One region of the Pseudomonas sp. ArH3a genome, then DNA from elsewhere that is predicted to be linked to it. Evidence: riboswitches for the same ligand, from Rfam matches in the RefSeq annotation. Region 1 holds a riboswitch; each other region holds the start of a gene.

Evidence for each region. Region 1 has a riboswitch for cobalamin ahead of K0P33_RS13770 (CbtB-domain containing protein). Riboswitches for the same ligand answer to the same signal wherever they lie in the genome.
Region 2: it holds a riboswitch for cobalamin, as region 1 does, so the genes downstream of both, K0P33_RS21610 (ABC transporter substrate-binding protein) here and K0P33_RS13770 (CbtB-domain containing protein) in region 1, are expected to answer to the same signal.
Region 3: it holds a riboswitch for cobalamin, as region 1 does, so the genes downstream of both, cobO (cob(I)yrinic acid a,c-diamide adenosyltransferase) here and K0P33_RS13770 (CbtB-domain containing protein) in region 1, are expected to answer to the same signal.

Annotation. Positions count from the first base shown of each region.
Region 1 covers NZ_CP080330.1:2,983,078-2,993,666, forward strand. Annotated here, with positions in the region: gene metH (methionine synthase) at 1-1,966, opposite strand, end outside; gene K0P33_RS13740 (fatty acid cis/trans isomerase) at 2,133-4,439, shown strand; gene K0P33_RS13745 (acyltransferase family protein) at 4,526-5,551, shown strand; gene nfuA (Fe-S biogenesis protein NfuA) at 5,610-6,194, shown strand; gene cobM (precorrin-4 C(11)-methyltransferase) at 6,306-7,052, opposite strand; gene K0P33_RS13760 (cobalamin biosynthesis protein) at 7,122-7,514, opposite strand; gene K0P33_RS13765 (CbtA family protein) at 7,511-8,218, opposite strand; gene K0P33_RS13770 (CbtB-domain containing protein) at 8,230-8,418, opposite strand; cobalamin riboswitch at 8,514-8,719, opposite strand; gene K0P33_RS13775 (IS110 family transposase) at 9,055-9,996, shown strand.
Region 2 covers NZ_CP080330.1:4,728,263-4,738,851, reverse strand. Annotated here, with positions in the region: gene K0P33_RS21665 (DUF6124 family protein) at 1-91, opposite strand, end outside; gene K0P33_RS21660 (hypothetical protein) at 402-1,007, opposite strand; gene K0P33_RS21655 (nucleotidyltransferase family protein) at 1,132-1,701, shown strand; gene K0P33_RS21650 (TspO/MBR family protein) at 1,773-2,213, shown strand; gene K0P33_RS21645 (alpha/beta hydrolase) at 2,213-3,166, shown strand; gene K0P33_RS21640 (DUF6678 family protein) at 3,142-3,576, opposite strand; gene K0P33_RS21635 (hypothetical protein) at 3,640-4,179, opposite strand; gene K0P33_RS21630 (hypothetical protein) at 4,329-4,553, shown strand; gene K0P33_RS21625 (GNAT family N-acetyltransferase) at 4,550-5,047, shown strand; gene K0P33_RS21620 (ABC transporter ATP-binding protein) at 5,187-5,951, opposite strand; gene K0P33_RS21615 (iron ABC transporter permease) at 5,948-6,952, opposite strand; gene K0P33_RS21610 (ABC transporter substrate-binding protein) at 6,949-7,959, opposite strand; cobalamin riboswitch at 8,076-8,270, opposite strand; gene K0P33_RS21605 (hypothetical protein) at 8,387-8,821, shown strand; gene K0P33_RS21600 (ATPase domain-containing protein) at 8,818-10,284, shown strand; gene K0P33_RS21595 (HAMP domain-containing sensor histidine kinase) at 10,294-10,589, shown strand, end outside.
Region 3 covers NZ_CP080330.1:5,089,378-5,099,966, reverse strand. Annotated here, with positions in the region: gene hda (DnaA regulatory inactivator Hda) at 90-794, shown strand; gene K0P33_RS23275 (NlpC/P60 family protein) at 1,008-1,652, shown strand; gene K0P33_RS23270 (C40 family peptidase) at 1,797-2,336, shown strand; gene K0P33_RS23265 (sorbosone dehydrogenase family protein) at 2,484-3,797, opposite strand; cobalamin riboswitch at 3,897-4,145, shown strand; gene cobO (cob(I)yrinic acid a,c-diamide adenosyltransferase) at 4,224-4,835, shown strand; gene K0P33_RS23255 (cobyrinate a,c-diamide synthase) at 4,832-6,220, shown strand; gene bluB (5,6-dimethylbenzimidazole synthase) at 6,217-6,867, shown strand; gene cbiB (adenosylcobinamide-phosphate synthase CbiB) at 6,864-7,772, shown strand; gene cobD (threonine-phosphate decarboxylase CobD) at 7,765-8,754, shown strand; gene K0P33_RS23235 (cobyric acid synthase) at 8,751-10,202, shown strand.

The DNA of each region.
Region 1 (10,589 bases):
GCCATTCTTCGGTCTCGGCTTCTTTTACGCTGCCGTCGCCCTTGTACTTGTCGGCGATGGCGAGGAGGGCGTCGGTGCCTTCCGGGGTGCGGTTGAGCACCACGTCTTCCACCGCATCGCGCAGCTCGGCCGGGATCTGGTCGTAGATCTCCAGCTGCCCGGCGTTGACGATACCCATGCTCAGGCCGTTGCGGATCGCATACAGCAGGAACACCGAGTGGATCGCCTCCCGCACCGGGTTGTTGCCCCGGAACGAGAACGACACGTTGGACACGCCACCCGAGGTCAGCGCATACGGCAGTTCGTCGCGGATGTAGGCACAGGCGTTGATAAAGTCGACGGCGTAGTTGTTGTGCTCTTCGATACCGGTGGCGACCGCGAAGATGTTCGGGTCGAAGATGATGTCTTCCGGCGGGAAGCCGACTTCATTCACCAGGATGTCGTAGGAACGTTTGCAGATCTCTTTTTTGCGTGCTTCGGTGTCGGCCTGGCCGGCTTCGTCAAAGGCCATCACCACCACGGCGGCGCCATAGCGCTTGCACAGCTTGGCGTGGTAAATGAACTGCTCGACGCCTTCCTTCATGCTGATGGAGTTGACGATGCCCTTGCCCTGGATGCATTTGAGGCCGGCCTCGATCACTTCCCACTTGGAGGAGTCGATCATGATCGGTACGCGGGAGATATCCGGTTCGCCGGCAATCAGATTGAGGAAGGTGACCATGGCCTTCTTCGAATCGAGCATGCCCTCGTCCATGTTGATGTCGATCACCTGGGCGCCGGCTTCCACCTGTTGCAGGGCGACTTCCAGGGCTTCGGTGTAGTTGTCTTCACGGATCAGGCGGGCAAAACGCGCGGAACCGGTGATGTTGGTGCGCTCGCCGACGTTGACGAACAACGAGCTGCGATCAATCGTGAACGGCTCCAGGCCCGACAGGCGGCACGCCTTGGGAATGTCCGGAATCGGGCGCGGCGCATAACCGGCAACGGCCTTGGCGATGGCTTCAATGTGGCCCGGTGTGGTGCCGCAGCAGCCGCCGACGATGTTCAAGAAGCCACTCTGGGCGAATTCTTCGATGACCTTGGCCGTTTCCGACGGCAATTCGTCGTACTCGCCGAACTCGTTGGGCAGGCCGGCGTTCGGGTGCGCGGAAACGTGGGTGTTGGCCTTGTTCGACAGCTCTTCCAGGTACGGACGCAGTTCGCTGGCACCCAAGGCGCAGTTCAGGCCCACCGACAGTGGCTTGGCGTGGCTGACCGAGTTCCAGAACGCTTCGGTGGTCTGGCCCGACAGGGTCCGGCCGGAGGCATCGGTGATGGTCCCGGAGATCATGATCGGCAGTTCGACATTCAGTTCTTCGAACACACCTTGCACGGCGAAGATCGCTGCTTTGGCGTTGAGGGTGTCGAAGATGGTTTCGATCAGGATCAGGTCGGCGCCGCCCTCGATCAGGCCTTTGGTGGCCTCGGTGTAGTTTTCCACCAGTTCATCAAAGGTCACGTTGCGGTAGCCGGGGTTGTTCACGTCCGGCGACAGCGAGCAAGTACGGCTGGTAGGGCCGAGCACGCCGGCGACGAAACGCGGCTTGGCCGGGTTTTCCAGGGTCTTGGCGTCGGCGACTTTGCGCGCCAGTCGCGCGCCTTCTACGTTCAGCTCAAAGGCCAGTTCTTCCATGCCGTAATCGGCCATGGAAATGCGCGTGGCGTTGAACGTGTTGGTTTCCAGAATGTCGGCGCCGGCATCCAGGTAGGCTTTTTCGATGCCGCCGATCACGTCCGGACGGGTGAGCACCAGCAGGTCGTTGTTGCCCTTGACGTCGCTCGGCCAGTCGGCGAAGCGTTTGCCGCGGTAGTCGTTTTCCTCAAGCTTGTAGCTCTGGATCATCGTGCCCATACCGCCGTCGAGGATCAGGATACGTTCCTTGATGGCTTGGTGAAGGGCTTGCAGACGAGCGCTACGATCGGACATGGGACTACTCTGGTCAGGCATTTCGGAGGGGGTGAATCATAGCAAACCTGTGCCGATTTAGAGCATGCCCAGGTTTTGCATGAATATCGTTCATGTTGGAGGCGGTCATGGCCCGGTAGAATCGCCGGCACTTCTCTATCGCTCGCATTGAATCGGGACCGGATACATGTCACTTCGCCTTATCGTCAGCGCCGTACTGGCCTTGATTGCCAGTACTGCCCAGGCAGACGCTTTACCGGTCAACAGCCCCGCCCCGGTGATTTCCTATACCCGTGACGTGCAGCCGATCTTCACCGAAAAGTGCGTGGCCTGCCACGCCTGCTACGACTCCGCCTGCCAGCTCAACCTGGGCAGCGCCGAGGGCGCGGCCCGTGGTGCCAGCAAAACACCGGTTTACGACGGCGAGCGCAGCCAGGCCGCGCCGACCACGCGGCTGTTCTATGACGCGTTCGGCAAACCAGCCTGGCAGCAGAAGGGCTTCTATTCGGTACTCGACGCCCAAGGCAGCCAGGCCGCCTTGATGGCGCGCATGCTGGAGTTGGGGCATAACGCGCCGCTGCAACCGAATGCCAAGCTGCCCGACGAGATCGTGCTGGGCCTGAATCGCGAGAACCTGTGCGCCATGCCCGGCGAGTTCAATGCCTACGCAGGCAGCCATCCCAAGGAAGGCATGCCGCTGGCGGTCACCGGCCTGACCGACCAGCAATACCAGACCCTGCAACGTTGGCTCGCCTCCGGTGCGCCGATTGATGAGCAAGGCCTGGCGCCCAGCGCCAAGGAAGCCTTGCAAGTGCAGCAGTGGGAAAACCTGTTCAACCAGCCCGGCGCCCGCGAAAGCCTGGTGGCGCGCTGGTTGTATGAGCATCTATACCTGGCGCACATTTACTTTGAGAACGGCGAGCCGGGGCATTTCTTCCAATGGGTACGTTCGCGCACGCCAAGCGGCCAGCCGATCGACCTGATCGCCACCCGCCGCCCCAACGATGACCCGGGCACCCAGGTGTATTACCGCCTGTGGCCGGTGCAGGGTGTGATCGTGCATAAAACCCACATCACGTACCCGTTCAGCGCGGCAAAAATGGCGCGGATCAAAGCGCTGTTCTACGCCGGTGACTGGCAAGTCAACGCCTTGCCGGGCTACGGCCCCGGGCGCCGGGCCAATCCGTTCGAGACGTTCGAGGCGATTCCGGCCAAAGCGCGCTACCAATTTATGCTCGATAACGCCGAATACTTCGTGCGCACCTTTATTCGTGGGCCGGTGTGCCGTGGGCAGATTGCTACGGATGTGATTCGCGACAACTTCTGGACCCTGTTCCAGGACCCGGACCACGACCTGTACATCACCGATGCGCGTTATCGCGGCCAGGCCACGCCATTGCTGGCGATGCCGGGGCAGAACGACGACGTGGGCAGCGTGCTCAGCCTGTGGTTGGCGTATCGCGACAAGCGCAACCAATACGAAGCCTTGCGCCGTGACAGCTACGCTGATTTGCCGCCACCGAGTTGGTCCAGCCTGTGGGCCGGTAATGACAATGCCTTGTTGAGCATTTTCCGCCACTTCGACAGCGCTTCGGTGAACAAGGGCTTGATCGGTGAGGTACCGCAGACGATGTGGCTGTTTGACTATCCGCTGCTGGAGCGCACCTATTATCAGTTGGCGGTGAACTTCGATGTGTTCGGCAACGTGTCCCATCAAGCCCAGACCCGGCTGTACTTCGACCTGATCCGCAATGGCGCCGAGCAGAACTTCCTGCGCCTGATGCCGGCGGATACTCGCGATGATTTTATGGATGATTGGTACCAGAACAGCGGCAAACTCAAGCTGTGGCTGGACTATGAAGCTATTGATGACGATAAACCGAGCGGGCTGCATTTGGATGAAAAGGATCCGAAGCGAGATTTTGCCAACCAGTTGTTGACGCGCTATGGCAACCTGAACGCTAGTCCGGATCCGATCAACCGCTGTACCGGGGCCTATTGCTCGCGCGATGGGATTGATCCAGCGTTACAGGATGCGGAGCAGGCGCTGAGCCGTCTGACGTCGCGGCCGGCGGCGGGGCTCAAGGTGATTGATCAGTTGCCTGAGGCTACGATGCTGCGGGTTGAGACGGCCAATGGTCAGCGGGTGGTTTACAGCCTGCTGCGTAATCGGGCGCACAGTAATGTGGCGTTTTTGTTGGGTGAGGCTTATCGCTATCAGCCGGGGTTGGACACGTTGACTGTCTATCCGGGCGTGCTGAGCAGTTACCCGAACTTCATGTTCAATATTCCGGCGCAGCAAGTGCCGGAGTTTGTGGCAGCGATGGAGAATGCCAAGGATGCCAAGCGGTTTGAGAAGATTGTCGACCGTTGGGGCATACGCCGCAGCCATCCGCAGTTCTGGCAGTACTTTCACGACTTGTCACAGTACATCCGCGAAACCACGCCGGTGGAAGAGGGGGTTCTGGACATGAACCGGTATGAGAACCTATAAGTATTGCAGTGACTCAGTCATCTCTCTAAGCGAGTGCTGAAGCAGTCGGGTATCTATCTTGCGGGATTGGAACAGGTATTCCGATGATGCTGATTTCAGTGCAGGCGCTACGTGCCTTGGCAGCGTGGGTGGTGGTGGGGCACCACTTCATGCAGGTTTTTTTCAACTTTGAGGTCCATGGCCCGCTGGAGTATCTGTTTGCCGACAAAGGCGCCGTTGGCGTGGATATTTTCTTTGTCATCAGTGGCCTGGTGATTTTCCTTGCGAGCGCAGACAAAGCCCTGACACCGTGGCGTTTTATGCTTATGCGCGTGGCAAGGATCGCGCCGGCATATTGGTTCTATACCCTGCTCATGGCCCTGCTGATCGTGGCGGTGCCCGCGATGTTCCCAAATGATGAGTGGGTGCTGAGCCACGTGGCCCTGTCGATGCTGTTTATCCCTGCCCAGCACCCCGCGGGCTTTGGGATCTATCCGCTGTTGGACGTCGGCTGGACCCTCAACTTCGAGATGCTGTTTTATCTTCTGTTCGCCTTGGCCTTGTGGGTTCGTACGTCGTATCGGTTTTGGGTGGTGGCCGGGCTGCTCTATCTTGTGTGCGGCATCATCAGTCCGGCTTTGAACCTGGCCGGCGGTTTTTACAGCAACGACATTGTCCTGGAGTTTCTGATGGGCATTGTGATCGGCATGCTGTATCGCCGTGGTCTGTGCCGGGCCAGGGCGTGGCTGCCGTTGTTGGGTATCGTGGGTGCGTTAGTAGCGATTTATATCGGCGCAGATGTACCCCGTTCGCTGGAGTGGGGCGTGCCCAGCGCGGTACTCGTCATCAGCTGTGTGACACTGGAGCCTTACTTCAAGGGCTCGCGCCTGTTGAAGATGCTCGGGGATTGCTCTTATTCGGTGTATTTGATCCACACGATGGTGCTGTACGCTGGGCGATGGGCTGCGGAACACACGGGCATAGACCCTTATGCGATCCTGCCCGTTTGCATCGCAGTGACGGCATTGTGTGCATTTGCGAGCTACCAATGGCTGGAAAAGGGCAGCTATCGCGTGTTCAAGCGTTGGTTTGGCATGGATGACCCGACACGCCTTTCCCGACAAAAACACTAGGACTTTGTGCCTCTGTAATGTTTGGCGTAAACTGCCCGCAAGCCTGTGAGGAGTTTCCATGACTGCCATAACCATTACCGACGCCGCCCACGATTACCTGGCTGACCTGCTGTCCAAGCAGAACACCCCGGGTATCGGCATCCGCGTCTTCATCACCCAGCCCGGCACCCAATACGCTGAGACTTGCATCGCCTACTGCAAGCCTGGGGAAGAAAAACCTGAAGACACCGCCCTGGGGCTCAAAAGCTTCACCGCGTACATCGACAACTTCAGCGAAGCTTTCCTCGACGACGCCGTGGTCGACTACGCCACCGACCGCATGGGCGGCCAGTTGACCATCAAGGCGCCCAACGCCAAGGTGCCAAACGTCAACGCCGACAGCCCGGTCAACGAGCGCATCAACTACTACCTGCAAACCGAAATCAACCCGGGGCTGGCCAGCCACGGCGGGCAGGTCAGCTTGATCGACGTCGTGGAAGACGGTATCGCCGTACTCAAATTCGGCGGTGGCTGCCAAGGCTGTGGCCAGGCGGACGTGACCCTGCGCGAAGGCATCGAGCGCACCCTGCTCGAGCGCATTCCTGAGCTCAAGGGCGTACGTGACGTGACTGACCACACGCAGAAAGAAAACGCCTACTACTGAGTAAGGTGTTCACTGCGAACAAAAAACGGCGCCCCGTGAGCGCCGTTTTTTTATGTATGTAATTCAATGCTTTGCAATATATATCTAACAAAGATGATCAACTGTGTTTTATCAGGGCCGATAGAGGTGCGCGTGACCCGCGCGATACAGCGACGACTCGCTGAAGCTGTCGTTCGCCAGCACCCGACCCACCACAATCAGCGCCGTACGACGGAAACCCTTGGCGGCCACTTTCTCGGCAATGTCCACCAACGTACCCACCACCCAATCCTGATCCGGCCACGTCGCGCGGTGCACCACGGCAATCGGGCAATCCGCACCGTAATGCGGTAGCAGCTCAGCAACGATCTTCTCCAGATGATTAACCCCCAAGTGAATCGCCATGGTCGTGCCGTGGCGCGCCAGGCTGTCGAAATCCTCACCGGCCGGCATGCTGGTTTTATCGGCGTAGCGGGTCAGGATCACGCTTTGGGCGATACCCGGCAGGGTCAGTTCCGTCTCCAGCAATGCCGCGCAGGCCGCCACCGCCGTGACGCCTGGAATGATCTGAAAGGGGATATTCAACTCACGCAAATGACGGATTTGCTCACCAATCGCCCCATACAGGCTGGGGTCGCCGGAGTGTACGCGCGCCACATCATGGCCCTTGGCATGGGCTGCCGTGATCAAGTCGATGATTTGCTCGAGGTGCAATTCGGCGCTGTTAACCACCTGTTTCGCCTGATGGCCCTCCAATACCGCCGCCGGCACCAGCGAGCCGGCATAGATGATCACCGGGCAGCTGCGGATCAGCCGCTGGCCTTTGACGGTGATCAATTCCGGGTCGCCGGGGCCAGCGCCGATGAAGTAGACGGTCATGGGAGTTCCTGTTGAAAATCGGGCGAGCATGAAGATTGCTCATGATCGAGAAGGGCGATTATCGGGTTTTTAGTCGGCGCAGGCTAATGCAAAGGTGGCCTGGGCGACTTTTTTGCGCGTGATCAGCAGGCGGGCAGGGCCGTGGGAGAGCTGTTCAGCCAAGGCCAGCGCGGCGCTTTCGGCGATGCCGTAACAGCCGGTATGGGCAAAAGCGACCTCTGATTTGTGGCTAAGACGGTGTTCAAAAACCGTCAATTGTGCGGCGCTGAAACAGTGCAATGGCAGGTTCAGCACCTTTGCTAGAGCGAGCAGCCCAGGTTCATTCTGCTTGCGGTCAAGACTGGCCAGCGCGGTGATGCGATGGCGTTCGATACTGCCCTCGGCGAGGGCAGTGTCGAGCAGGCCCAGCAGGGTGTGAACATCACAGCCCCGCTGGCAACCCAGGCCGACCACCAGGGTCATGCCGAGTATTGACCGTCGCGGTTGCGGCGGAACAGCCAAGCGCTGATCAGACCCAAGGCCAGCCAGAAGGCGACGTTGGTCAGCTGCGAAGCGATTTTGAATTGTGCTTCCAACGCTTCTGGAGCCAGCATCGAATGCACTTCAGGCTGCGGCGCACCGATCAGATGCGGCACGGCCAGGATCGCCACGCCCAACACTTTGAGCAGCCAGCTGCGGCCAAACACCAGCAGCGCGATACCGGTAGCGGTGGACGCAGCCGTGCCAATCCACCAGACCTGACGTTGGGCCAGGTCAGCGGCGGCGGTGCCCGGCAACTCCGGCGGCAGGCCCAGGGTCGGCGCGAGTACAAACGTCGCGTAACCGGCCAAGCCCCACAGCAAGCCTTGAGCCGTGCGGGTCGGTGCGCGCAAGGTATAGAGACCGGCCAGCATCAGGGCAAAACCAACCGCCACCACCAGATTACCGCCGGTAGTCGACAACACACGTTGCCAGCCGTTTTCCGGCTCCCAGGCTTCCGCGTCGTGGGTGTGAGCGGCGGCGCCTTGTGCATGTTCATGGGGTATTACTTCGGCAGCGGCCGGGGCGTTTTCAAAGGTTTCCGCCTGCAGAATCAGCGGGGCGACCCAGAAGCTTTGCAGCAGAGTCAGCAACAGGGCGGCCAGCAAGCCGGTGAAGCCTGCGGTTTGGGCGATACGCTTGATCATGTCGGCAGGTCTCAGTGGCACGGGAACGCGGCGCTGTGGCGGGTATCGTGGGCGGCGTTGTGCACCGCTTCGATATGCGAGAAACCGGCGAAATACACCAGGCACGCGCCGAGGATCGACGCACCGATGGCGGCGGTCAGGCGTTGGCTCAGGGTGGTGGTGCTGCTGGCGGTGTGCGAGGTGCTGCTGATGATCGACATGGCGCGTCCCTTCTGGGTGTCAGGGTGAAACGGGCGCATGGAAACCCCGCGAGCCGGGCACGCGGGGTTCTGAACAGCGCCCGCCCACCGCGGGTTTGTTATCTGATTTTTCGGGCCGGTCTCCGGGCTTGCGAGGGACACTGGGTCTAAAAAGCATCGCCTTCCCATGCCTTGCAGGCACAGTGGCTGTGACGCTTCGCTCGCTTACCGTTGCGGGGGCAGCACCGGACTGGTCATGTATGCATGATTTACCGGTTTCCCGTTTCACCCTGTGAAGGGCACCCGAAACAAGATGTGTAGGAGAGCATGGGGGTGGGAGGGGAGTCAATTGGGAGTTTTTTTGGGGTACATATCCGTTGCTGCGGCAACGGCTTCGTAGGGTTCCGCTCTTACAGCGGGTCACTTTTGGAAAAGAGCCCCAAAAGTAACCAAAAGGGCTCTTGCCCCACCACTCGGCACCTCGCTTAGGCTCGGTGTGCCCTTGTAAGATGATTTTCATCTGCTTCAGACCGTTATGCCCTCGGATTTCGAGATCGTGAGTGAGCGTGGGTCGAAGCAGATTCCTTCCTAAACTAGTCCGAACGGTTGCCAGGGCGCGAAGCCCGATTCTGCAAGGTTGGACGTGAGGAAAACACCATGGACCATGACTCTGCGTTTGTCGGAATTGATGTTTCCAAAAACAAGCTCGACTCATTTGTCAGCACCACTGGCCAAGTCGAACAGTTTTTCAATACTCAAGAAGATATCCAGCGTTTAGCTAAACATCTCAAGGCTCAGGAGCCGGTTTTGGTGGTGTTGGAAGCAACTGGGGGATATGAGCGGCTTGCGGCTGCGGAGCTTTGCGCTGCGGGACTGCCAGTCGTTGTCGTCAACCCCCGCCAGGTGCGTGATTTCGCCAAAGCTACCGGTCGGTTGGCTAAAACCGATGCTCTGGATGCCCAGGTGATTGCGGAGTTTGCCCAGGCGGTCAAACCCGAGATTCGAGAGATGCCAGATGAACACACTCGTGAGCTGGCAGATCTACTCACTCGACGCCGCCAACTCATCGACATGATCGTGGCGGAGGAGTCTCGGCTGAAGCAGGCGGTATTCAAGGCACTTCGAAGAGACATCAAGGCACATATCACCTGGCTTCAAAAGCGGCTTAAAAGCACAGACGATGACTTGCACGAAGCCATCAAGGCTTCCCCGGTCTGGAAGGCCAATTATGATTTGCTACGCGAGGTCGCTGGTGTTGGCAACGTGCTCGCACTTTCGCTGCTGGCGATGGTTCCGGAGCTGGGCAAGGTTAATCGCAAACAAGTGGCTGCCTTGGTTGGTGTGGCGCCTTTTAACTGCGATAGCGGCCTCTACAAAGGGCGTAGACGGATATGGGGTGGTCGAGCTGAGGTTCGAAGTGTGCTTTACATGGCCGTCTTGTCCTCGAAGAGCCATAACCCGGTGATCGAGAGGTTCTACAACCATCTGCTTGCTGCAGGAAAGACGAAGAAAGTAGCGCTGGTTGCATGCATGAGAAAGCTGCTGACGATCTTGAATGCGATGGTGCGCGATCAAAAGCATTTCGCTGAAATGGCTTGAATTTCGACACGGTTGCTTCGGCTTGAATCCGTGGGCCGCCGCGATGGGCCATCCTTGGCCCATCGCGGCTAACCCGGCGTCCTGCCGGGTTACCCACGGATTCAAGCCTGCGTTCGGCCATCGTGGTTAACGGGGCGCCTCAGATCAAGATCAAGATCAAGATCAAGATCAAAAGCAAGAGCAAGAGCACGGCGGCCTAGTAGCCGACCTGAGTGGTAGAAGCAAAAGCAGGGCAAAAGCACAGCAGCACACTCTCTGTCTGATGTACCGAGATCCAACTGTGGGAGCGGGCTTGGCTGCCAGCACCGCAGTGCTCTGCTTTTCTGTGGGAGCTGGCTTGCCTGCGATGCAAGCACCTCGGTGTGTCAGGCATAACCAGCCGATGCCATCGCAGGCAAGCCAGCTCCCACATTTGATTGAGTTTCATCTTCCAAGATCAGGTCGGCTGTCAGGCCGCCTCGGCTTGCTTTTGATCTAACCACTCAGGTCGGCTACTAGGCCGCCGTGCTTTTGATCTTGATCTGAGGCGCCCCGTTAACCACGCTGGCCGAACGCAGGCTTTGGAGCGGGGGTAAACCGGCAGGACGCCGGTT
Region 2 (10,589 bases), 1.7 Mb from region 1:
AGGTTTCGTAGCTGTTGGTGATCAGGGTTTCGGTGCTGGCGTCGGGGACGACGGTGAAGGGGGTGGTTGAATCCTGTGTGACGTTAACCATTGTTAAGTTCCTTGCTTGGGCTACAACCTCATCGCTACTAAACCCGATCAGCCTTGAGACGGCCACTCCAGCGCATTCCCCTGTGGGAGCGGGCTTGCCCGCGAAAGCGGTGGGTCAGTCAACATCAATGTTTGCTGGGCCGACGTCATCGCGGGCAAGTCGAGTCGTCGCACCGCGGCTCCCACATTTAATCTTCGCTGCTCTGAGCATTGCGTTCGCTTAACTGAACGGCATTAGGGCAAGCCCGCTCGCCACAATGGCTTGCGGGCCACAGATTTTCTCTGTGCACCACAAAGGGCGGCGGCGGTGCTTAAAAGGCTTGGTTTACACCCACCCCACGCATGATCGAAAACCGTGGGTCGAGCAGCTTCAACGTTTGTTCTCCCTTCAAGCGTCCCACCACCACGTGATAGGTCTTGGGCACTTCGGAAAGGTGTTCCGGGTTACGCGCCAGTTTCTCAATCGCCGGGGTTTTGGCCCACGGGGCGATGGGTTGCTGGCGGATGTCCACGGTCACCACCCAGGATTTTTCGACGGCGGCGCCCATTGGGTGAGTATTAGCGGCGGTGTTCTGGATCTTGGTGATTGCATAACCTTGGGCGTAGCAGAACCCGGATTTTTCCTGCACGTAGGCGGCGCGGCCGGGCTCGGAGAGGGTGTAGGTTTTATCGTTTTTGGCAAGCAGGCCGGCGTCGGTCAGGGCGTCGAAGGCGGGCTGGTTGGCGCTGGAGGTGCCGCTGCTGAAGCTGTCGCTCAGGGTGATGGGGAAGTTGCTGAACATGGGCGCGGTGACGCAGGAGGCTCCTTCCAGTCGGGGTTGCAGCACCGCTTGAATGTCGGTGTCGGAAGGGCTGTCGCTGCAGGCCGTGAGCAGCAAGGCGCTGGTGGTGATGAGGGCCATTTCTCTGATGCGCATCGTTTTATCCTTGACGATTGGTTGCAGGCGAGCAAATTGTATAGAAACATTGCAGTAACGAAACCCACTCCACACGTGGTGTAGCGTCGGAGGTTCTAACGGCGCTGAATACACAGGAACGCTCATGACATTGACCGTCAAAACCCTCCTCGAACTGGCCATGGCCAACCCCATCAACGCCGAAATCACAGCGCGCCTGCCCGCCCTCGGCGTTGACCAGTGCATGCTCACGGCGGGCTGCCTGTTCCAGGCGGTGTGGAATCATCAGTCGAACCTTCCCGCCGACCGAGGCGTAAAGGACTACGACGTTTTCTACTTTGATACGGACCTGTCCTACGAGGCTGAGGACAGAGTCATCCGCTCGGCCGAGCAGTTGTTTCAGGATTTGGGCGTCAACGTCGAGGTCAAGAACCAGGCGCGGGTGCACCTTTGGTACGGCGAGCGCTTTGGTCGGCCTTATCCGCAGCTGCACACGGCTAAACAAGGCGTTGATCGCTACTTGGTGGCGGGCACGTGCATCGGGCTGGAGATTGAAACGGGTGAAGTGTATGCGCCGTATGGGTTGGAGGATGTGGCGCAGGGTGTGCTGCGGATTAATCCTCATCACCGCGAGCCGGAGTTGTTTGCGGCCAAGGCCAAGAGTTATCAGGCGCGCTGGCCGTGGCTGAAGATTGTGGCGCCTGATTCTGTGTGAACTTTTACCCACTCCCCAGGCGTCTTATCCTGAAATGAACCCTGACCGCTGACACCAGCCAAGGACAGCTCATGATCTTGCTTATTTTCCTCATCGCCTGCGGCGCTGCCGCCAGCACCGGCATCATTTTCAAACCCGGCCAGTGGTACGAAGCCCTGGTCAAACCCAGCTTCACACCGCCTAACTGGCTGTTCCCGGTGGCCTGGACGGTCATCTATCTGCTGCTCGCCTGGGCCGGTTACCGCTTGACCATGATCCCCGGCAGCCAACTGGCTTTGGGCTTGTGGGCCGCGCAGATTGCGTTGAATACGCTGTGGACGCCGGTGTTTTTCGGCGCGCATCGCATCTTCGCCGCGATGGTGGTGATAGTGCTGCTGTGGCTGGTGGTGGCGGCGCTGGTGGTGATGGCGTTGCGTTTGGACGTGATCACCGGGCTGATCCTGTTCCCCTACCTGGCGTGGCTGAGTGTGGCGGCGGCGTTGAATTTCTCGATTCTTCGCAATAACCGCTGATGGCGCACACCCCCTGGCCTGCCAGCGAGCCGGAGCTGGCCGAGATGCGCGGCTTTAATAAAAAGCTCGCCTGGTTGCCGCGCTTTAAAATCCGCAACCGCATCACGCCGCGTGTGATCCAGGCGCTGCTGCGCGTCAGTCAAACGCTCAAGAAGGCCCCGGCGGCGCAAACCCATCTGGTGGGCTCGGTACCCGTGCGCATCCTGCGGCCGGCGGGTAAACCCAAGGGCGTGGTGCTGGATATCCACGGCGGTGGCTGGGTGATCGGCAATGCGCAGATGGACGATGACCTGAACCTGGGCATGGTGCAGGCGTGCGGCGTGGCGGTGGTGTCGGTGGATTATCGGCTGGCGGTCGATACGCCGGTCGAGGGGTTGATGGAAGACTGCTTGGCCGCCGCTCGCTGGCTGTTGGGCGACTGTCCTGAGTTTGCCGACCTGCCGGTGATCATTGTTGGTGAATCAGCGGGCGGCCATCTGGCGGCGACGACGTTGCTGGCGCTCAAGCAATGGCCGCAGTTGCTCGCGCGGGTGAGCGGGGCGGTGTTGTATTACGGGGTTTATGATTTGACCGGCACGCCGAGCGTACGCGCAGCCGGGCCGGACACGTTATTACTGGATGGCCCGGGGATGGTCGAGGCCTTGCGTATGCTCACGCCGGGGTTGAGTGATGAGCAAAGGCGGCAGCCGCCGTTGTCACCGTTGTATGGCGACTTTACGGGGTTGCCGCCGGCGTTGATGTTTGTCGGCGAGCTGGACCCGCTGAAGGATGACACGCTGTTGCTGGCAGAGCGGTGGGGGGCGGTGGCGCAGGTTGAGGCGCACTTGCTGCCGGAAGCTGCCCATGGGTTTATTCATTTTCCGGTGGCGCTGGCAAATAGTGTGCTGGTCTACAGCAGGGCGTGGATCACTCAACAGATCAATGGCCGCTACACAGGTGGAAAGTCTTCGTAGGATTTTGGCAGGTAGCCCCAAATTCTGAGTACGTCAGCCCGAACTTCAAACTCGAACCCGATGTGTGCAACGGCCTGGGATATTTCTTCCGTGTGGTCAATGAGCGTGTCCGGGCGCAGCATTCCCTTGGCGGGTGCAATGCTCCGCAGGCCGATATCGAACCACTCGACGTAAGCAAATGGAAACGGCAGGTGGTAAAACCACTCGGTATCCCAGCCCGAAATATAGCCTGTGACGGATTTGGATCGAAAGGATGGCCGCCACCCCTCAAGCTGGCGAAAGTGGTTAATCAGTTCATTCCACTTGGTGTTGTTAGCCGCGCTTGCCAGGTTTCTTGCCGCGACAGCGGCCTGTATTTGCTTGCGTTTTTTATCATTCTGGCCTGCGTCTGCCATTGGCAGTTCGTGCATATTCAGCCCTTTTGGCCCCTGTGCATCGGGGCGGCTATCTTAGCGCCCAGCCGCCGCAGGGCATTAGTCGTGCTGCCTGGCGTCGAATGAAGTCACCCATCTGGTTTCCATACCAACTAGGCACTTTGGCGGTTCGTTGATCAGTACGGCTGCATCGTCACCCTGATTCAGATAGGTCAGGTAATCACCCGTCTCAAAGGTGATGTTGAACCCAACAAGCGAGGCTGTCTGGTCCCTTGCTACATCGATAACCCCGTGAACCTCGGTGATGACCTTACCCACCAGAGACGGCACGGATAAGCTGGCAAACAGGTTTTCCCTACGCCACGAGCAACTGCTCGCGTCATCAAGCTCAAAGGCCTCAGCTATTTCCAGCGCAGATAGATCCGCCCCGACACTTTCGCCATCGCTTAGCAGGTACATCGTAACGTGCGCAAGGTCGTCGCATCGCCACTCGAGCGAACCTATGTCGTCGACGCTTTTCTCATCGTTGAAGTAATACTGGTCATGCGAAAGCTCGCGAAGCCGTTGGCCGACCAGCAAGCGTGCATGGCTTAGGTCTTGGCCGATTCTCTCGCGAGAGCGGGTATGACGGTTAACCATAGGGGGGCCTTTTCTGCGAATGGCATGGAACGGTACATTAGACTAAACATTGGCTTGCCCGCTGACGGATTTGTGAAGTAGTTGAACTTAAAACCTGATCAATAAGTCAGGATAAGCAGCTGCTTCTCTCCCCTCACAAGGATGCCACCATGCGCGAATACACCCTGAACTACCTGTTCAACGACGAGCCCCGCACCCACGTGTTTGAACTCAAACAGCCTGAACTACCATTGCATGAGGCGGCGATGCATGTGTTGCAATTGCATTTTGGCGATGCGGAGAATGGACTGATCCTGCCGCCTGCGGATGCGACGCCCGAGGAGATTCTGGAGCAGGCAGAGGTGGTGGGGATCACCCAGATCAAGGTTTTATGAACCAACGGCCCGTCCTCCAGGCAGTCACTGCCGCGGACAGTACTGCGGTGCTGGCCTTCGTGCTGGAGGCCCGCGCCGAGCTTTTCCCCAAGCTCAGCGCCACGGGAATGCCGGACGACCTGGCACGGTTTGAAGCGACCTACCTTCAAGGCGACGGCCAGTTCCTGATCGCTCGCGCCGAGGGCCAGATCGTCGCAGCCATTGGCTACTTGCCCTACGACGGCCGTTTTCCGCAGTTGGATTACCAAGGCCTCAAGACGGTGGAGGTGGTGCGCCTGTTCGTACTTCCAGCGTTTCGCCGTTCTGGTCTGGCAGGCGAGTTATACCGCGCACTGGAGGCCAAGGCGCGGGCGGATGGAGTGGAGGTGGTTTACCTGCATACCCATCCGTTTCTTCCTGGGGCGATTGATTTTTGGCTGCGGCAGGGGTTTGAGATTGTCGATGTCGAAGCCGATCCGGTGTGGCAGACGACGCATATGCAGCGGTATCTATAGCGCCGAAGACCTGATGTGGGAGCTGGCTTGCCGGCGGTGGCGGTGTGTCAGCTAAGGATATGGCACTGATCCACCGCTATCGCCGGCAAGCCAGCTCCCACAGTTCAATTGTGTTGTTTTGAGGTCCGCTGTTAGCTCATCAGTTCGAGCGCAGCCGCAAGATCTGCGCCCCATCAAACGGGTCTGTCAGGTAATGCGCCTGCACGCCAAACGTGTCTTGCAAACGCTGCGGCGTCAGCACTTCCAACGGCTTGCCCAGTGCCACCAACCGCCCGCGATCCAGCACCGCCAGCCGATCACACGTGAGCGCCTGGTTCAGGTCATGCAGCGCAATCAGGGTGGTCACCGGCAGCGCCTGCACGCCTTTCAAGATCGCCAGTTGATGCTGGATATCCAAGTGATTGGTCGGCTCATCCAGCAGCAGAATCTGCGGGCGTTGCGCCAGGGCGCGGGCGATGTGCACGCGTTGGCGTTCGCCGCCGGAGAGGCTGCGCCAGGCGCGGTGGCTCAGGTGGGTGGCGTCCACGTCATGCAGGGCCTGGTTGACGATGGCGTCGTCTGCGCCGGCCCACGGGCTCAGCGCCGACAGCCAGGGCGTGCGGCCCAACGCCACGGCGTCGAACACGCGGATGGCGTCGTCGGTGTCGGCCTGTTGTTCCACCACCGCCAGCTGTCGTGCAATGGCGCGCCGGGACAGGTCGCCCAGGCGTTGGCCGCCCAGGCGCACTTCGCCGCTGCCAGGCGTGCGTAACCCGGCCAGCAGTTTGAGCAGGGTGGATTTGCCGGAGCCGTTTGGGCCGACGATGCCGAGGGTTTCGCCTAAGGCCACGTCCAGGTGAACATCACGCAGTAACTCGGCGTCGCGCACCTTAAAACCCAGGCCCGTGCAACTGAGTACCGTCATCGCGCATTCCTCCGGCCGATCAGGATCAACGCAAACACCGGCGCGCCGACCAATGCCGTGACCACGCCGACCGGAATCACCTGGCCCTTGATCAAGGTGCGCGACAGCACATCGGCGGCAATCAAAAACAACGCGCCGCCCAAGGCGCTGGCCGGCAGCAACCGCGAATGCCCGGTGCCGACCAGCAGGCGCACCGCGTGGGGGATCACCAGCCCGACAAAGCCGATAGAGCCGACCAGCGACACCATCACCGCCGTCACCAGCGCCGCGCAGCCCACCAGTACAAACTGCACGCGGCGCACTGGAATGCCCAGCGACGCTGCCGAGTCGGTGCCGAAAGTGAACGCATCCAGCGCGCGGCGGTGCCACAGGCATACCGCCAAGCCTGCGACCGCCACCGGCACCGCCAGCCACACCGACGGCCAGCGCACGCCGCTGAGGTTGCCCAGCAGCCAGAACAGAATGCCGCGCGCCTGTTCGGAGCTGGCCGACTTGGTGATCAGGAACGCGGTGAGGGCATTGAACAGCTGCGAGCCGGCGATGCCCGCGAGGATGATCTGGCCGGTGCCGCTGGAAGAACCGCTGGCGCGCGCCAGCAAAATCACCAGTGCGAACGCCGCCATCGCCCCGACAAAGGCACCTGCCGAGAGTGAAATCAGCCCGCCGCCCACGCCGATCAGTGCCACCAAGACCGCGCCGGTCGAGGCGCCGGCGCTGATGCCCAGCAAGTAAGGGTCGGCCAGTGGGTTACGCAGCAACGATTGCAAGATCACCCCGCAGGTGGCCAACCCCGCACCGCACGCGGCGGCGACCAGGGTGCGGGTCAGGCGGTAGTTCCACACCACGCCTTCGTCGATCGGGTCCAGCACGTAGCCGGCGGCCAGCAGTTTATTGGCGAGTACTTGCAACACCACCTGCGGCTCGATAGCGGTTTCGCCGATGGCCACGCCGGCGAGTACGGCGAGCAACAGCAGTGTCAGGGCGAGTAGGGAGCGGATCATTTGTGCAGGTCGTAGCCGTCGATGGCGCCGGCCAGTTGTTCCAGGCCGTCGAACATGCGAATGCTGGCTTGCAGCGCCAGGGCGTCAATAATGATGATGCGGTTGTTTTTCACCGCGTCCATGTTGCGCGTGACGGGGTCGCTGCGCAGGAAGGCGAGTTTCTTTTCATGGTCGTCGGCCGGGTAGCGGCGGCGGTCCATGCGGGCGATCACCAGGAAGGTCGGGTTGGCCTTGGCGAGGGTTTCCCAGCCGACGGCTGGCCACTCTTCATCAGACTGTACGACGTTGCGCAGACCGAGGGTTTGCAGCATGAATTCGGGAATGCCCTTGTGACCAGCCACGTACGGGTCGCTGGCCATTTCGGCGCTGGAGAACCATACCAGCGCGCTGGCCTGCTTGAGGCCTTTGCCTTGGGCTGTGGCGACGGACTTGGCCAGGCGCGCCTTGAGTGCGTCGTTCAACTGCTGGCCGCGCGCTTGTACGTCGAAGATCTCGGCCAGTTGGCTGATGCTCTTATAGACAGTGTCGATGCGAAACGGCTCCAGCCGCGTGCCGTCGGCGCCGACGAGGTTGTCCTTGCCTTCGCAGTCGGAGGGCAGCAGGTAAGTGGGGATTTTCAATTCGTGGAATTGCTCGCGGGTGCCGACCACGCCCTGCGGGCCGACCACCCATTCCAGCTCTGCGGCCACCAGTTGCGGGCGCTTGGCGATCACCGCTTCGAAGCTCGGCTCGTTGTCGGCCAGGCGCTCGATGTTGTCGTTCTGAGCCTTGAATTGCGGCAATACGCTGTTGAACCACAGTGAAGTGCCAACCACGGTGTCGGCGACGCCCAAGGCATAGAGCATCTCGGTGGCGGCCTGGCCGATGGTCACGCTGCGCGCGGGCGCTTGCTGAAAGGTGAGGGTGCTGCCGCAGTTCTGCACCGTCAGCGGGTAAGCAGTCGGTGTGGCGTGGGCCAGGCCACAGAAGGCGAGGCCGGTGATCAGGGCGGTAACGCGTGGCAGCATGGGGCAATCTCCGGGAGAACCGTACGTGACAACAGGGGAGGTACGGCTCGGAAATACACCCACGGACGCTGCAGGTTTTGCAGGGCACGGATGGCCTTCCCGGACACCCCGCCGGTCAGTGATGTAGCTGGGCCGGCAGGTCTCCTGACTGATGCGTCGTCGCCTCGCTCCGGCCTTCCCGGGCAATGCCCAGTGGCGATGTGGAGCAGGCTCAGCACCTACAGTTGCGGGGGCAGTTTCGATTGGCGCGATGGGCTGCGCTTCGAATTCCCTATTAGTCCCGTTTGGGAACCGGCGCGGTATGGTAGTCGATCATGGCAACGAGGGGGAGCCTGATCCGCGCAATTGGCCTGTTGCAGCCACTGGGGTCTCTATCCCTTGGCATAGGGTGTACCATCAGTCTCTGTTCATCAGATATTAGTCAGACATGCCCACGCATAGCGAAGAGAGCCGCCGGATCGTAGCTTCTCTGGCGCACCGTGTTGGTCCGCACGCTGACACTGCAAGCATCGCCACGGCGATTGTTTCCATTTTGCAGGATATGGGCGCAGCACTGGCGCCCATTATCGGCCAGCAAGGCGTCGCCGCGCTGTACCGCCGCAGCTTCCATCTGTGCGTCTCGCCCCGTCCACGCCTGGCCGGCACCTATGACAGCGTGCCGGCCGCGATGGACCTGATTGCCCTCAAATCCGTACTCGTCGAGCAGAACGAAACCGATGCGCTGTTTTTCGGTGAGGTGTTGCTGACAACCCTCTACGAGCTTCTGACCACGCTGATCGGGCCTTCACTCACCGCACGTCTGCTGGTTGACGTGTGGAAGCCTTCTTCGAGCGACACCTCTTCGCAGGAAATTTCGCCATGAGCACCAAAGTGACTATCAACCGTCTGGCCACGGGTGTGCCAGGACTGGACGAGGTCCTGGGCGGAGGCCTGCCGGAGTTTTCGTTCAACTTGATCGCAGGCCCTCCTGGGTGTGGCAAAACCACCCTGGCGCACCAGATGATGTTTGCCCTGGCCACACCAGAGCGCCCAGCGCTGTTCTTTACCGTCCTCGGGGAGCCGCCGCTGAAGATGCTGCGTTATCAGCAGCAGTTCGATTTTTTCGACAGCGAAGCGATCAACCAGTCGATTCGCTACATCAATCTGGCCGACGACACCTTGGCCGGCGACCTGGACGAAGTGTTGCGGCGCATTGTCAGCGAGGTCGAGGCGCATTCGCCGTCGCTGGTGTTTGTTGACTCGTTTCGCTCCGTGGTGCTGGCCAGCCAGACCCAGCACAACCCGAACAACAACCTGCCGCAGTTCATCCAGCAACTGGGCATGTTGATGACCACGTGGCAGGCGACGACCTTCCTGATCGGGGAATACTTCACCGAAACCGACACCAACCCGATTTTCACCGTGGCCGACGGCCTGATCTGGCTGCGCCAGAGCGTCGAGCGCAACTCGATGGTGCGCAAGATGGAAATTATGAAGATGCGTGGCCAACCGACCTTGCCGGGGCTGCACACCTTCCGTATTGCCACTTCGGGCGTCAAGGTGTTCCCGCCGGCTGCTATCAATCGCGCAGTTGACGCGCCATCGACGTTCCCGATCACCCGCCTGAAAATGGGCGTGCCGGCACTCGATGAGATGCTCGGTGGCGGCCTGCCTCGCGGGTATTCGCTGTTGGTGGCCGGGCCATCAGGCTCGGGCAAGAGCATCCTGGCGGCGACCTTCCTGGCCGAAGGCGCGCGCAACGGCGAAACCGGGGTGATTGCGGTGTTTGAGCAACGGCCCAACCATTCGCAAAACCCTAAATTGGCCGAGTTGATCAAGCGCGACAAGATTGGTTTGGTGGACAGCCGCTCGCCGGACCTGTCCATCGACGAAATCGTGCAATTGCTGCTCGGCGAAATCAGCCGTTTGAACGCCACCCGCGTCGTCATCGACTCGCTGTCGGGCTTTGAACTGGCGCTGGCGCCGACCTTTCGCGCGGACTTTCGCGAGTCGCTGTCACGCATGGTGACTGCGCTGACCGCTGTGGGGGTCAGTGTATTGATGACCTCGGAGCTGGAAGACCGCTACACCGACCTGCGTTTCAGCCCTTACGGCACCGCGTTCCTGACCGACGCGATCATTGTGCAGCGCTATATCGAAGTCGAGAGCCGTTTACTGCGCATCATGGCGGTGGTCAAGGTGCGCGCCAGTGCCCATTCCGATCAACTGCGCCAGTACCACATCGACGATAACGGCCTGCAGATCCGCGACATGCTGCCCGAGCAGGAAGGGTTGCTGGGCGGGCGGCCGACCAAGAAAATTTCGACGGGAGCCAAACATGTGTGAGCCCGACTCATGAGTGACGGCGGCCGTAAGAATGACAGTGAGCTGAAGAATGCTGCTCACGAACTGTTCCTGCTTGGGCAAAAAACCGTGGAGGCGCGCGCCGTACTCGCCGCCCTGCAACAGCAATTGACTGACGCCAGCAGCCGTCTGGTGGATACCCAGCACGTCGAGCAGGTGATCGAGGCCAATCAGCAATTGGTGCTGGCGATTCTTCTCGCGCAGTCAGACGCGGTCAATCTGCCGCGTGTGGAGGAGCAGCGCCTTTACCAGGAGCTTCGCGAGGCGAATGCGCAATTGGTGATCGC
Region 3 (10,589 bases), 2.1 Mb from region 1:
GCTGCATTGTGCGCCCGGCGTCACGGGTATAAACTTTGCAAACTTTACACAGAGGCCACTAACGGTTCGTTTGGAGCCGTTCAGTCAGCATGAAACCGATTCAGCTGCCCTTGGGTGTGCGTCTGCGTGACGACGCCACCTTTATCAATTACTACCCAGGCGCCAATGCCGCTGCACTCGGCTATGTCGAGCGGCTCTGCGAAGCCGACGCCGGGTGGACTGAAAGCCTGATCTACCTGTGGGGCAAGCACGGCGTGGGGCGTACCCACCTGTTGCAGGCCGCGTGCCTGCGCTTCGAGCAAATGGGTGAGCCGGCGGTGTACCTGCCATTGGCTGAGTTGATGGACCGGGGTATCGGGATCTTCGACCACCTGGAGCAATACGAGTTGGTGTGCCTGGATGATCTTCAGGCGATTGCCGGTAAGGCGGATTGGGAAGAGGCGCTGTTTCACCTGTTCAATCGCTTGCGTGACAGCGGCCGGCGCCTGTTGATCGCCGCGTCCACCTCGCCACGTGAGCTGCCAGTGAAGCTGGCCGACCTCAAGTCGCGCCTGACCCTGGCGCTGATCTTCCAAATGCGCCCGCTGTCCGACGAAGACAAACTGCGCGCCTTGCAATTGCGCGCATCCCGTCGCGGCTTGCACCTCACCGATGAGGTCGGGCACTTTATCCTCACCCGTGGCACCCGCAGCATGAGCGCGTTGTTCGATTTGCTCGAACAACTCGATCAGGCCTCTTTGCAGGCTCAGCGCAAGCTCACCATTCCTTTCCTCAAGGAAACCCTCGGCTGGTAGCCAGCCCTTGTATTACGGGGCTTTCGGCAAATTTCAGGCGCCAGAAAACCTGCGTTTGGGCCGCTTTGGCCACGCAAAAGGCGCGTATAGGGTATTAAGGGCTTAGATGTCATAGTCCAAACAAGAAGTCACATAGATCACGATTGAATTTGCAAATCGATGTGATAGAGGGCATAGTCTCGGCTTCTTTACACATCAGCCACGGTCGTGCCCATGCTAAATCGCTTCGCACCCCTCGTGCCTCTCGCACTCGTTACCCTGTTGTTTGGTTGCGCCACCCACACTCAAAACGTGGCTGAGCAGCAAAAACCAGCACAACAGTCTCAGGCAAAATTCGTTGCAGCGCAGTCTTCCACTGTCTATCAGGAAGCTCTCTATAAAGAAGAGCAGGCAACTGAGAAAGAACTCGCCGCCTTCGCCGGCAGCAAGCCTTACCAGCTTCCAGTTCTGGCCGACAGCATCCTCGAACGCGGCATGTCCCTGATCGGTACCCGTTACCGTTTCGGCGGCACCTCCGAAGCCGGTTTCGACTGCAGCGGCTTCATCGGCTATCTGTTCCGTGAAGAAGCGGGCATGAATCTGCCTCGCTCCACGCGCGAAATGATCAACGTGGATGCACCGTTGGTCGCACGCAAGAACCTCAAGCCCGGTGATCTGCTTTTCTTTAGTACGGCTGGCCGTGGTCGTGTGAGCCATGCCGGTATCTACTTGGGCGATAACCAGTTTATCCACTCCAGCAGCCGTCGCAGTGGCGGTGTTCGAGTCGACAACCTGGGTGACAGCTACTGGAGCAAAACCTTCATCGAAGCCAAGCGTGCACTCGCCATGGCCCCGACTACGGTTACCGCTAGTAAGTAAAGTTAAAGTGATACTTGAAGTTTGACGTGTAAGCGCTAGAATCCCTGGACATTGTTGTAATCCGTTCGCGCGAGCTTTGCTTGCGCGTTCTGGTTTTCAGCGCTCGGCAGCGAAAGCCGCATCCAGACCAGGATTGTTCTGCCCATGTCGACCTCAGCCCGCCTCATTCTTCTGGTGTGCGCCGCGCTTCTCAGCGCCTGCGCAAGCCGACCACCGCCGCCCGCCCCTGTAGCGGTCAAGCCTAAGCCGGTGTTCAACTACTCCACGCAAAATTTCTCGCCGGCAGCCGAAGACGTGCTCTTCCGTGCGCTGGGCCTGGTCGGCACGCCTTATCGTTGGGGCGGTAATACGCCGGACTCCGGGTTTGATTGCAGCGGCTTGATCGGGTTTGTCTACCGTGACGCTGCGGGCATCAGCCTGCCGCGCACCACCCGTGAATTGATCGTGATGCGTGCCCAGGATGTGAGCGAAAACAACCTGCAGACCGGTGACCTGATCTTCTTCGCGACCGGCGGCGGCTCACAGGTAAGCCACGCGGGTATCTACGTGGGCGAAGGGCGATTCGTACATGCACCGCAAACCGGCGGTACGGTGAAGCTCGATACCCTGTCCAAGGCCTATTGGCAGAATGCTTATTTGAGCGCCAAGCGTGTATTGCCTGCGAATCTGGCGCGCAACCCCTAGAAATCAAAATGTGGGAGCAGTGCTTTTGTGGGAGCCGGGCTTGCCCGCGATGCAGGCACCTCGGTCTTATCGTTAAACCGAGTTGATGCCATCGCAGGCAAGCCAACCCCCAAAAAAAGCCCGCTCCCACATTGGTTTTATGGCGTCTTACTTAGCCGCCGACACCCGCCACACCTTATTCCCCACATCATCGGCCACCAGCAAATCCCCCTGCTGATCAATTACCACGCCCACCGGCCGGCCCATGGCTTTTTCATCACTGTTGAGGAACCCCGTCAGCACATCCACCGGCTGCCCTTTAGGCTGACCACCCTCAAACGGCACGAAAATTACCTTGTAGCCACTGTGCGGCTTGCGGTTCCACGAACCATGCTGGCCGATAAACGCGCCGTTGCTGAACTGCGCCGGGAGTTTGCTGCCCTCAGCGAAGGTCAGGCCTAAAGACGCAGTGTGCGGGCCCACCGCATAGTCCGGGGCGATGGCCTTGGCGACCAGGTCCAGATTCTGCGGTGAAACGCGTATATCCACATGCTGCCCGTAGTAACTGAACGGCCAGCCATAAAACGCGCCGTCCTTGACCGAAGTGATGTAGTCCGGCACCAGGTCGCTGCCGATTTCATCGCGTTCATTCACCGCCGTCCACAGCTTGCCACTCTGCGGTTCCCAAGCCATGCCGTTGGGGTTACGCAAGCCGGAGGCAAAAATGCGGTGCTGGCCGGTGGCGCGGTCGACTTCCCAGATCGCCGCGCGACCTTCTTCCGCCGCCAAGCCGTTCTCGCCGACGTTGCTGTTGGAGCCGACACTCACATACAACTTGCTGCCGTCCTTGCTGGCCACCACGTTTTTCGTCCAGTGGTGGTTAATGCTACCGCCGGGCAAGTCGACCACTTTGGTGCCGGCGGCCTTGATTGCGGTTTCGCCCGGCTGATAAGGAAAGCGCAACAGCTTGTCCGAGTCGGCGACATACAAGTCGTTGCCGACCAAGGTCATGCCGAACGGCGAGTTGAGGTTCTCCAGGAACACCGTGCGCGTTTCGGCGACGCCGTCGTGGTTGGCATCACGCAGCAGCGTGATGCGGTTCGGGCTCGGCACGCCGGCGCCGGCGCGGCCCATGACCTTTTCCATCACCCAGCCGCGAATGCCCTTGGAGTCATCCGGCTTGGGCGGGGCGTTGGTTTCTGCCACCAGTACATCACCGTTGGGCAACACATACAGCCAGCGCGGGTGGTCCAGGCCTTCGGCAAATGCCGCGACCTGAGTACCGGCTGCGGCTGTCGGCTTCGCGCCCTCTGGCCAGCCAATCGCCGGGGCGATATTCACGGTGGGGATCAGGGTTTTGTTCGGCTCCGGCAGCTTAGGCGAGGGCCCGGTGCCGTCTGAGACCTTCAGAGTAGAGCTTTCACCGCAGGCGGCGAGGGTGCCTGCCAGCATGATCAGTAGGGCGAGTCTGGTTTTATGCATGGTTTTCTCCTTAATACCTGTAAGGGTAGAGGTGTTTGCCGGTCAGATCGTTCCAGTACAAGGCCAGCTTTAATTGACGCTCCACCCCCAACCCACTAACCTTCGCGGCTTGTTCCAGGTGCTCTGTGACCGGTGGGTCGACAGAGTGAAACAGGGAAGCCGGTGAGTGAGCGCACTTCTACACAGTGCTGCCGCAATTCCGGCGCTGCCCCCGCAACGGTAAATGAGTGAAAACGGTGCCTTTTGCCACTGTATCTACGTGATATGGGAAGGCGCACCGTTGGCCTGCTTTCTATAAAGGGAGGCCACTCATGAGTCCGGAGACCGGCCTGAAACATCCAACAGCATCACGGTGGGCGATGCTTGGCTGTCTGTTATTTCTTTTTCCTGCCCGCCGTTTTTGTCCAGCCCCAACGGAGAGCTGTCATGACCGATTCCCCCGACCGCGACGAACGCCACCTGGCGCGCATGCTGCGCAAAAAAGCCGTGATCGATGAACGTATCGCCAATTCCCCGAGCGAATGCGGCTTGCTGCTGGTATTGACCGGCAACGGCAAAGGCAAGAGCAGCTCGGCGTTTGGCATGCTCGCCCGCGCCATGGGCCACGGCATGCAGTGCGGCGTGGTGCAGTTCATCAAGGGGCGCAACAGCACCGGTGAGGAACTGTTCTTCCGCCGCTTCCCCGAGCAAGTGCGCTTTCACGTGATGGGCGAAGGCTTCACCTGGGAAACCCAGGACCGCCAGCGCGACATCGCCGCCGCCGAAGCCGCCTGGGCAGTTTCCCGCGAACTGCTGCAAGACCCTTCCATCGGCCTTGTGGTGCTGGATGAACTGAACATCGCCCTCAAGCACGGCTACCTTGATCTGGACCAGGTACTCAGCGACCTGCAAGCCCGCCCGCCGATGCAGCACGTGGTGGTCACCGGCCGTGGCGCTAAGCCTGAGCTGATCGAAATGGGCGACACCGTCACCGAAATGGGCATGCTCAAGCACGCGTTCCAGGCCGGTATCAAGGCACAGAAGGGCGTCGAACTTTGAATCAGCCCCGTCATTGCCCGGCCGTCCTGATCGCCGCACCGGCGTCCGGCCAAGGCAAAACCACCGTCACCGCCGCGCTGGCGCGTTTGCACCGCAACCTGGGGCGCAAGGTGCGCGTGTTCAAATGCGGGCCGGACTTTCTTGACCCGATGATCCACGAACGCGCCAGCGGTGCGCCGGTGTATCAATTGGACATGTGGATGGTCGGTGAGCAGGAAAGTCGCCGTTTGCTGTGGGAGGCGGCGGGCGAAGCCGACCTGATCCTGATCGAAGGCGTGATGGGCCTGTTCGACGGCACGCCCTCCAGCGCTGACCTGGCGCGGCACTTTGGCGTGCCGGTGCTCGGGGTGATCGACGGCACCGCCATGGCCCAGACCTTTGGTGCGCTGGCCTTGGGCTTGGCGCGCTATCAGCCCGACCTGCCGTTCGCCGGCGTGCTGGCCAACCGCGTCGGCACCCTGCGCCATGCACAATTGCTCGAAGGCAGCCTCACCGAAGGCCTGCGCTGGTACGGCGCGCTGTCGCGGGAAACCGGGATCGAATTGCCCAGCCGCCACCTGGGTCTGGTGCAAGCCAGCGAATTGAATGACCTCGACGTGCGCCTGGACGCCGCCGCCCAAGCCCTGGGCAGCAGTTGCGAAGTAGCCTTGCCGCCACCGGTGACCTTCGCCGCGCCTGAAGTGATCGAAGCCGAGCCCTTGCTGGCCGGCGTGCGCATCGCTGTCGCCCGTGACGAAGCCTTTGCCTTCACCTATGGCGCCAGCCTCGACCTGCTGCGGGCGATGGGCGCCGAGTTGTGCTTCTTCTCGCCGATTCACGATAGCGAATTACCTGACGCCGACAGCCTCTATTTGCCCGGTGGTTACCCGGAATTGCACCACCAGGCGCTGTCGGAAAACACCCCGATGCTCGACGCGATCCGCGCCCATCACGCCGCCGGTAAACCCATGCTCGCTGAATGTGGCGGCATGCTTTATTTACTGGACTCGCTGACCGATGTCGACGGCACCCGTGCCGAACTGGTCGGCCTGCTGCAAGGGGATGCGGTGATGCAAAAGAAACTCGCAGCCCTGGCCCTGCAAAGCGTCGAGTTGCCGGAAGGCGTACTGCGCGGTCACACCTATCACCATTCCCTGACCAGTACTGAGTGGCAGCCAATTGCTCGTGGGCTTAGCCCTAACGGCGGGCGCGGTGCTGAGGCGGTTTACCGACAGGGGCGGATGACGGCTTCCTACGTGCACTTTTACTTTCCCTCCAACCCTACGGCGGTGGCTGCTTTGTTTGCGCCGAGCCTTGAGAGTGCTATCGCAGGCAAGCCAGCTCCCACATCGACAGCGTTCGCAAATCAAAATGTGGGAGCGGGCTTGCCCGCGATAGGGCCATGACTGACAACGCCTACCCCCAAGCCGAACGCGACGCCGTCTACCGCGCCATCGCCGAACGCCGCGACATGCGCCACTTCACAGGTGGCAGCGTGGCCCCCGACTTGCTGCACCGCCTGCTCCAGGCCGCGCACCAGGCGCCCAGCGTCGGCTTGATGCAGCCCTGGCGGTTTATCCGCATCAGCGACCGCCCATTGCGCGGGCAGATTCAGCAACTGGTGGAAGAAGAGCGCGTGCGCACCGCCGAGGCGCTGGGCGAGCGCTCCGATGAATTCATGAAGCTCAAGGTCGAAGGCATCCACGACTGCGCCGAAGTGCTGGTGGCGGCACTGATGGATGACCGCGAACGCCATATCTTTGGCCGTCGCACCTTGCCGGAAATGGACATGGCGTCGTTGTCCTGCGCGATCCAGAATCTGTGGCTGGCGGCTCGTGTCGAAGGCCTTGGCATGGGCTGGGTCTCGTTGTTCGAACCGCAAGCCCTGGCCGACCTGCTGGGCTTGCCGCCCGGTGCCAAACCCCTGGCGGTGTTGTGCCTGGGCCCGGTCGCCGAGTTCTACCCGGCACCGATGTTGCAGCTCGAAGGCTGGACCGAACCACGGCCGCTGAGTGACATGTTGTATGAGAATGTGTGGGGAGTGAGTCAATGAGTGTGGCCTTGCTGTGTGTCGCTGCCGTGGCGCTGGATGCGCTGCTGGGCGAGCCCAAGCGCTGGCATCCGCTGGTGGCGTTCGGCAACTTCGCCGGGCGCATCGAGCAGCGTTTCAACAGCGGTGGCCGCGGCTGGCGCAGCCACGGCGTGACCGCGTGGTTTGTCGCGGTGGTGCCGCTGACCCTGCTGGCCACCGCGTTGTCATGGGCGCCGTATATCGGCTGGGCGTTGGAGATTCTGGCGTTGTACCTGGCGCTGGGCATGCGCAGCCTTGGCGAACATGTGATCCCGGTCGCCCAGGCGTTGCGCAGTGATGACCTGGATGAAGCGCGCAAGCGCGTGAGTTACCTGGTCAGCCGCCAGACCAGTGAACTGGACAGCACCGAAGTCGCGCGTGCCGCCACCGAATCGGTGCTGGAGAACGGCAGCGATGCGGTGTTCGCCGCACTGTTCTGGTTTGTCGTCGCTGGCGTGCCGGGCGTGGTGCTCTATCGCCTGAGCAACACCCTCGACGCCATGTGGGGCTATCGCAACGAGCGCTTTGAGCGCTTCGGCTGGGCGGCGGCAAAGATCGACGATGTACTCAACTATATTCCCGCGCGCTTGGTGGCTTTGACCTACGCCGTACTCGGCAAAACCCGCCTGGCGCTCAAATGCTGGCGCACCCAGGGCCCGACGTGGGACAGCCCTAACGCAGGGCCAGTGATGGCCGCCGGTGCGGGCGCATTGGGGGTGGAACTGGGTGGCGCGGCGATTTATCACGGTGAGCTGCATCAGCGCCCGCAACTGGGCGAAGGCCCGGCGGCGGATGCCGACGCTATCGACCGCGGCTGGCAACTGGTGCAGCGCGGTGTGTGGTTATGGCTGTTGATCCTCTGCGCGGGGGCGCAATTCTATGCTTGAACACGGTGGCCGGCTGCGTAAGGCAGTGATTCAGTACGGGATTGCCGAGGCGGATTGGCTCGACCTGTCCAGCGGCCTGGCGCCCTGGCCGTGGCCGATCCCTGAGATCCCGTTGCGGGCCTGGGCGCGCTTGCCGGAAACCGATGACGGCCTGGAGAAGGCCGCCAGCGAATACTACGGCGCTGCTCACGTGCTGCCGGTGGCGGGTTCCCAGGCAGCCATCCAATTGCTGCCGCGCTTGCGTCGTTCCGGCAAGGTCGGCGTGCTGTCGCCGTGTTATGCCGAGCACGCCGAAGCCTGGCGTCGCGCCGGTTACGTGGTGCGCGAGGTGCAGGAGCAGGAAGTCGACTTCTTTCTCGACAGCCTCGATGTGCTGGTGGTGGTCAACCCCAACAACCCCACTGGCCTGAGGCTGCCCCCGCAGCGCCTGCTGGAGTGGCACTCGCGACTGGCCCAGCGCGGCGGCTGGCTGGTGGTGGACGAAGCGTTTATGGACGTCACCCCGCACTTGAGCCTGGCCAGCCAGACCCACCAAGTCGGCCTGATTGTGTTGCGCTCGTTCGGCAAATTCTTCGGCCTGGCCGGTGTGCGCCTGGGCTTTGTGCTGGCGGAGCGCAAGCTGCTCAAATTGTTGGCCGAACAGCTCGGCCCGTGGACGGTCAGCGGGCCGACGCGGGTGCTCGGCCAAGTGTGCCTGCGCGATACGGCGGGGCATGCCCATCAGCGTAATCGCTGCATCGAAGCCGGCCAGCGCCTATTTGAACTGCTGGAGCGCCACGGCTTTCAACCCCAAGGCGGCTGCGCGTTGTTCCAATGGCTGATCACGCCGCACGCCGAACGCCTGCACGAATTCATGGCCCAGCGCGGCATTCTGTTGCGTCTGTTTATCCACGACAGCAGCCTGCGTTTCGGCCTGCCCGACACTGAGGCGGATTGGCTTCGACTTGATGAGGCCCTGGCCGCCTACAAGGACGCCGCATGAGTACGCTGATGGTGCAAGGCACCACCTCCGACGCCGGTAAAAGTACCCTGGTGACCGCGCTGTGCCGCTGGCTGGTGCGCCAGGGCGTGGCGGTGGCGCCGTTCAAGCCGCAGAACATGGCGCTCAACAGCGCCGTGACGGCTGAAGGCGGCGAGATCGGCCGCGCCCAGGCCGTGCAAGCCCAGGCCGCTAACCTCGCGCCGCACACAGACATGAACCCGGTGCTGCTCAAACCCAACAGTGACACCGGCTCCCAGGTGATCATCCATGGCCGCGCCGTGACCAGCATGAACGCCGTGGCCTATCACGACTATAAAGCCATTGCGATGCAGGCAGTGCTGGCCTCCCACGCGCGGTTGAGCGAGGCCTACCCGGTGGTGATGGTGGAAGGCGCGGGTTCCCCGGCAGAGATCAACCTGCGCGCCAATGACATCGCCAATATGGGCTTCGCCGAAGCGGTGGATTGCCCGGTGCTGCTGATCGCCGATATCAATCGCGGTGGCGTGTTTGCCCATCTGGTCGGCACCCTGCAATTGCTTTCGCCGACCGAGCAGGCGCGGGTCAAGGGCTTCATCATCAACCGCTTTCGTGGCGATATTGCGCTGTTGCAGCCAGGTTTGGATTGGCTGGAAGCGTGCACCGGCAAGCCAGTGGTGGGCGTGTTGCCTTACGTCATGGACTTGCATCTGGAAGCCGAAGACGGCATCGACCAGCGCCAGATCGACAAGGCCGCGCAGGTGCTCAACGTGGTGGTGCCGGTGTTGCCGCGTATCAGCAATCATACGGATTTTGATCCGTTGCGCCTGCATCCGCAGGTGGATTTGCAGTTTATCGGCCCGGGCCAGCCCATTCCGGCGGCTGACCTGATTATCTTGCCGGGTTCGAAAAGTGTGCGCAGCGATTTGGCGTACCTGCGCGCTAATGGCTGGGACACGGCCGTGGCGCGGCATTTGCGTTATGGCGGCAAGGTGTTGGGGATTTGCGGTGGGTTGCAGATGCTCGGTGAGCAAGTGCATGACCCGCTGGGGTTGGAAGGGCTGGCCGGGTCCAGCGATGGGCTGGGGTTGCTGGCGTTCAGCACGACGCTGGAGCAAGAGAAGCAGTTGCGCAATGTGCGTGGGCGGTTGTTGCTGGAGGATGCTGAGGTCAGTGGCTATGAGATCCATGCGGGTGTGACCTCGGGCAGTGGCTTGTCGCGTGCCGCGGTGTTTTTGGATGATGGCCGAAGTGATGGCGCGCAGAGTGAGGACGGGCAGATTCTTGGCACCTATCTGCATGGGTTGTTTGAGACGCCGGCCGCTTGCAGCGCCCTATTGCGCTGGGCTGGTTTGGAGTCTGTGCAGGAAGTGGATTACCACGCTTTGCGCGAGCGTGATATTGAGCGGTTGGCGGACTTGGTGGAGAACCATCTGGATACCGGCTTATTGCGCAAGCTGTGCGGGATTTGACGGTGTACACATGGACTTTAGGTGGGAGCGGGCTTGCCCGCGATGGCGCCCGGCCAGCCAGCCACTATTCAACTGATGCACCGCACCCTAAATGTGGGAGCGGGCTTGTTCGCGAAGGCGGTGGGTCGGTGTACATATCCATTTCTTTGGTAACGGCGACCTATGGTTCCGCTCTTACAGCGGGTCACTTTTGGAAAGACCCAAAAGTAACCAAAAGGTCTTCGCCCCACCACTCGGCACCTCGCCTAGGCTCGGTGTGCCCGAACGCAGGCTTGAATCCGTGGGCCGCCGCGATGGGCCATCCTTGGCCCAGCGCGGCTAACCCGGCGTCCTGCCGGGTTACCCACGTATTCAAGCCTGCGTTCGGCCAGCGTGGTTTAACGGGGC